Regions from separate parts of the Priestia sp. Y58 genome, predicted to be linked through region 2. Evidence: predicted binding sites of a transcription regulator. Region 2 holds the regulator's gene; the other holds the start of a gene.

Region 1 (3,218 bases), on a different contig from region 2:
TACGTAATGTAGGGCTAACTGAAGTATTAGCAAGCCTTATTCAAACAGCGGCTGACCATGGATTGTTTGCAGCAACCATTGGTATGGGATTCATTGCAGCCATTCTCTCATCAATTATGAACAATATGCCAACCGTGATGATTGATGCTTTGGCCATTGATGCAACTTCTGCAACAGGTACAATTAAAGAAGCCTTGATTTATGCAAATGTCATTGGTTCGGACTTAGGACCAAAAATTACACCTATTGGCTCTCTAGCCACTCTCTTATGGCTCCACGTTCTTTCGACAAAAGGAGTTAAGATTTCTTGGGGAACCTATTTTAAAACAGGTATCATCTTAACCATCCCAACATTGTTTGTTACGCTTGTTGGTTTATATATTTGGTTATCAATTATTTCTTAACATATTATAAAGGAGATTTTACACATGTCTAAAAAAACACTTTATTTCTTATGTACAGGTAACTCTTGCCGTAGCCAAATGGCTGAAGGATGGGCAAAAAAATATCTAAATAACGATGAATGGGATGTACGCAGTGCAGGATTAGAAGCTCATGGATTAAATCCCAATGCTGTAAAAGCAATGAAAGAAGCTGGTGTTGATATTTCAAATCAAACATCTGATGTCATTGATCCTGAAATTTTAAATAATGCGGATTTGGTCGTTACATTATGTGGCCATGCAGCAGATCACTGCCCAGTAACGCCTCCCCATGTGAAGCGTGAACACTGGGGATTTGATGACCCAGCAAAAGCTGAAGGAACAGAAGAAGAAAAATGGGCGTTTTTCCAGCGTGTACGTGATGAAATCGCTGAACGTATTCAGCGTTTTGCTGAAACAGGTAAATAATTAATTAAGAAGCAGTCTATTTGTGTAGACTGCTTTATTTCTTCCTGAAATCTGTTTTATAGTAACTAGGAATATGAGGAATACGTTATTAGTCTAACCAGATTTGTAGATTCATATACATACAAATTTAAAAATACAGATTGTAATCGATTCTACTTATATAAAAGTAAAAGTATAAACTTACTTTTTATAAATATAAGATATTCTTTTAGCTAGTTTGTAGAAAAACTTTCGCCTTTACAATTAGATGCGTTTATTGTATGATTACACAACAGGAACATTTGTTCGATACTAAGGGTTTAGAGATGAATAAAGGAACACCAGAATAAACTAACACAGTTAAACACAAAATTTTCTCGCACGGAGCAAAAACATTTGAGCCAACTCTTATTCTTTATCGAAATACCTTGGCGTTTATTGTAAACGTAATAACAATCGGAGGTTTCAAATTATGAATGATAAAAAAGCAGCACTAGATATGGCTCTAAAACAAATTGAAAAACAATTCGGTACAGGATCAATTATTAAAATGGGAGAAGGCACACATACAAAAGTTGAGGCATCTAGCTCAGGCTCATTAGCTTTAGATATAGCTCTTGGAATTAATGGTTATCCCAAAGGAAGAATTATGGAAGTTTACGGGCCCGAAAGTTCAGGTAAAACAACCGTTTCCTTACACGCAATTGCAGAAGTACAAAAAAATGGAGGTCGAGCTGCCTTTATTGATGCTGAACACGCACTTGATCCAGTTTATGCAAGAAAACTAGGTGTAGATATTGATGAGTTACTGTTATCTCAACCAGATACTGGTGAACAGGCACTTGAAATTGCTGAAGCATTAGTTAGAAGTGGTGCTGTAGATATTATTGTTGTTGACTCAGTAGCAGCATTAGTTCCGCAAAAAGAAATTGAAGGAGAAATGGGAGATTCTCACGTAGGCTTACAAGCTCGTTTGATGTCTCAAGCTCTTCGTAAACTATCTGGAGCAATCAATAAGTCTAAAACCATTGCCATCTTCATCAACCAAATCAGGGAGAAAGTAGGCGTTATGTTTGGAAATCCGGAAACAACGCCAGGTGGAAGAGCACTAAAATTCTATTCTTCCGTTCGTCTTGAGGTTCGCCGCGCTGAACAACTTAAACTCGGAAATGACATAGTTGGTAATAAAACAAGAATTAAAGTAGTCAAAAATAAAATGGCACCTCCTTTCCGCATTGCTGAAGTAGATATTATGTATGGAGAAGGTATCTCAAAAGAAGGAGAAATCTTAGATATCGGCTCTGAAGTAGACATTGTTCAAAAGTCTGGATCTTGGTTTTCATATAATGAGGAGCGTTTAGGACAGGGACGAGAAAACGCTAAGATTTTCTTAAAAGAAAACCCTGAAATTAGAGAAGAAATTAGAAAAAGAATTATTGATTTCAAATATAGTGATAATGTTAATAACGATAACGATAGCGAAAAAGAAAACCAATAAAAGCATAAAATACCTTTCCCACGGCTTGAACTGCCCCCCATTATTAGATAAAAAAACTCTAATGATTGGGGGTGTTTTTATGTTAAGGCTATTGATTTGCACCTAAATAGACACTACTCATATAGAGAAACAGCATGAATCTTCTTGCAATCCATTGATATATTTACAACGAACGCACCTTTCTCTTTGTTTCAATGAAATAAAAAGTATAATCAGCAGATAGTGAAGTGAATAATTTTCCGGCCTCAAACAGAATCCCAGCGAGCAACTAAATAAAGAATATCTTCTAAAAAGAAATTCTTATTAAAAAAGCCTAGGTGATATGATAGTAGAACTTTCTATTTCTTTCCCCTTCCATATCCATCGATTCGCTTTATCTCTACTTTTATTTAGGTACACATTATGATTAAGTTGATTATATTTATTTGAGTAATGAAGATTGGCCAGAAGCAAATTAGATTTTACTGAAACCATAACATTATTGTTGATAGTGTTATGAGTTGCATGATATTGCATCAGTAATTGGCCACCATCCATGTTCATCGTATCATTTCTATATAAAATATTATGTTCAATAAGAGTATTTATCGTCCCTCCACGTTTTTTATCATAGCCTCCAATTGAAATTCCTGTAAAACGATTCTTATAAATCATATTCCGTATGACTTGAACATTGCTAGTTTGTTTACCATAGTGTTCACTTGCGATTTCTACTCCTAGATCGTTATGACTTGAAACGTTATGCTCAATAATAACATCTTTTCCTCCGTCTACGTAGATTCCACCAGCGGAGTATTCATGTTTGTAAGCAGGGTTTGAATAACTGCTGACGTTGTAAATATGGTTTTCACTAATGAGTCCTTCACGGGCTCGGTCATATTTCTCAATAG
Region 2 (3,218 bases):
TGGTAGCATTTTCTTTATGAAAAGCATGAAGCAGCGCAATTCGGGCATTTCCTCTGCCTAATCGTGTTTCGTCTTGAATGAGCAGCACGGATATTTTCTCTTCTTTCATTGTATGAAGAACATCCAAAATACCCTCTCTGTCTACATCATATCCGCTTGCTTTTTCCATCACGACTTTTTTCACCTCTAGATGGTGAAGATCAGCAAGCTTTTTTAATTCTTCTTGCTGGCGCTGTAAAGATGTTTCTTGGGTTTTTTTATCCGTACTGACACGGCAATAAATAATGGCGTCCACTTTTATCACGACCTTTTCGGCTTCTAACAATATTCAGGAACGGCCGTTACACACTACTGTTCAATTGCCACTTGATTATGTAACTCTTTTTTTAAAACAGGAATATATAATTTATCTCCAGGTGATAAAGACTGGGCAGTATCTGAGTTTAAATCATTGACGTCTTCAACCCATTTGACAAATTCATTGGTGGTCAAATGATGGTGATTATGATACTTGTTGGACAAGTCCCAAAGCGTATCTCCTTTTGTAATAGTAACCGTTGAATATTTGTCTAAATCTACTTTATCCGCTCCTAAAACCAGCGTCAATACATATGTAAGTGCAGCGATAACTGCAAAAAAAATAGCGTAATGTTTCATAGAATGTAAGAATTGTTGCATATTATGATCCCCCTATCAGAATATATGTTCTTATTTTATTGAGAACATTTGTTTCTGTCAATGGAATTCTTCGAACTTATGTTTGTATATTGACACATCACGTGGTATAATTCACCTAAAGAATAGCTAAAATCGAGGTGAAAAATATGAAGCTATCAAAACGTCAACAAGACATACTAGATTTTATTAAGCACGAAGTAAAATTAAAAGGTTATCCGCCTTCTGTTCGCGAGATTGGGGAAGCGGTAGGATTAGCCTCTAGCTCCACTGTACACGGGCATTTAGCTCGTTTAGAAAGCAAAGGGTTAATTCGCAGAGATCCAACAAAACCAAGAGCAATCGAAGTTCTTCAACTAGATGAAGTAAACATCCCTAAAAGCAATGTCATTAATGTTCCTGTTATCGGTAAAGTAACAGCGGGTCTTCCTATAACAGCCGTTGAAAATGTGGAAGAATATTTCCCTCTTCCAGATAAATTCGTTTCTCCAGATGATCATGTATTTATGCTTGAAATTATGGGAGAAAGTATGATTGAAGCAGGTATTCTAGATGGCGATATGGTAATCGTACGTCAGCAGCAAACGGCTAATAATGGAGATATTGTGGTCGCTATGACCGAGGATAACGAAGCAACGGTAAAACGTTTCTTCAAAGAAGAAAATTTCGTTCGTTTACAGCCTGAAAATTCAACGATGGCGCCTATTATTCTTCGCCACGTAACGATTTTAGGAAAAGTAACTGGTGTATATCGCACGATTCACTAATCAGACACTGTATGTAAAGCCAACTAATCATGATGTTAGTTGGTTTTTTTACGTTTGTTTTCTAAAAAAATTGGCATATTATAAATGATACGTTGAATCATCGCAAGCAGGTAGAACGGTTTTTGTAAAGCTTGTTTCACTTTTTACTTTCTATCTGCATTTCCGCGACTCTTACAAGGAAATACAACCGACCATAAGAAGGATGTAGTTTATGACCAATACACCAAGGAAAACAGAATCATTTCAAACCATTGTACCTACCAAAGCAATGAACATGTTTCTTTTTCCTTTTTCTTTTGATCGAAAAAATAAAGAGCAGCTTGTTCATGCACTGAAAGAAAATTTGTTCGAGTTTTTTTCCATTCAAAACAAACATTTAGAAAAAGAATACTACGGAGAACAGTATTACGTATCTCATGATAGCCTGGATCAATATTTTCTTCCTTACATTGAATGTATTCTATTCCCTGACTCGTGCGAAAAAGAAGGGTTGCTTCGATTTTCCAAAAAAATAGACCATACCATTACGTTACACACTTCCTCCACCACCGTGTCTAGCAACGTGCTGTCTGTGGATGTTTTTTTATGTCCTTTTGAAATTGGCGTCATGACCATTCGCACTGAGATGAGCCATGATCATTATACCTATGATGATATTTTAGAATTCATGAATCATTTTCGTGTATTAGAACCGAAGCTTGCTGAAGAGCATGGATCCACCATTACCTATGAACATCATCGCTATAGCAAAGTACAAGATTATATTTTTTCACAGCTTGCGCCATTTTTGAACGAACACATCAAGAAAGAAGCCACGCGTGAACAGCACGTTGGGAGCCTTCCTTATTTTATCGATGAACGGATGTTTGTGTTAAGTTATGTAACGGTAAATAAAGAGCAAGAGATTAATTCCACAACTTTATTTCGTACTGGGCAGCTAAATAGCTATACGCCTGACGGGAAAGCGTTTATTTCTGCACACAATCATGAGTATATTAAAACGTATAATACTAAACATGTGTATGAAAGGTGGGCTCCTGAAACTTATTACGTCATAACAGACCATGTGTTTTCATGTATTTCTAAATCGGCAGACTCTAAAACGGATCAGCTTTTGATGAATCATCTATTTGGCCAGCATTACTATAATTTATTTTTACATTTTTTCTATAAAATCGTGTTGCTAAAACTATCTTATGAGTATTCTCAGCTCACGTTTCATAAAAATTCAGAGGGCATTGAACGACTAATCCGCTCTATTACCGTATTTTCAGGTAAATATTTATTTTTAGAAATTAGCTCTCGCACAGAAGGTCAAGAGTTTTCTGAGCTCTTTAAAAAAATCTTCCACATCAATTCTCTTTATCAAGAAGTCAAAGAAACCCTTGGTACTTTGTACCAAAATCAAGAGAAAATCGCAGCCAAACGTCACAATTACTTATTATTGATTTTAACGATTTATACGGTTCTTTCCGGTATTTACGGAATGAATTTAGTTATTAGCAAACTAAAGGGAAACATCAATTGGGATAGTATGAAGCAGTTTTCTATCTTTGAATATATCGCTTTAATAGTAGCTCTATCAGGAATTCTGATCAGCATTAGTCTCGGAGTGAGTTCCCTATGGAATTTATTAAAAGATCGATTTAAAACATAAAAGCTGTTCGCATCAGAAAACACATGATAAAAAAGAAGAGATTGAGACATAACTAAATCAAGCGAGTCTAAAGGAGAACAAATGGAATAAATAAGCTAGCAGGGATTGCTTGTGACACC

The links. Region 2 encodes LexA, which represses DNA repair genes until DNA is damaged. Its sites were predicted from a motif close to CGAACATATGTTCG; they were not measured.
Region 1: the regulator LexA is predicted to act here: its motif matches at 1,126-1,139, upstream of recA (recombinase RecA).

Annotation. Positions count from the first base shown of each region.
Region 1 is NZ_JAKWFL010000008.1:92,123-95,340, forward strand. Features, by position in the region: gene MMB68_RS21625 (arsenic transporter) at 1-404, shown strand, start outside; gene arsC (arsenate reductase (thioredoxin)) at 429-851, shown strand; gene recA (recombinase RecA) at 1,303-2,328, shown strand; gene MMB68_RS21640 (DUF1565 domain-containing protein) at 2,632-3,218, opposite strand, start outside.
Region 2 is NZ_JAKWFL010000001.1:302,479-305,696, forward strand. Features, by position in the region: gene MMB68_RS01675 (YneB family resolvase-like protein) at 1-295, opposite strand, end outside; gene yneA (cell division suppressor protein YneA) at 349-678, opposite strand; gene lexA (transcriptional repressor LexA) at 825-1,442, shown strand; gene MMB68_RS01690 (magnesium transporter CorA family protein) at 1,654-3,099, shown strand; gene MMB68_RS01695 (hypothetical protein) at 3,167-3,218, opposite strand, start outside.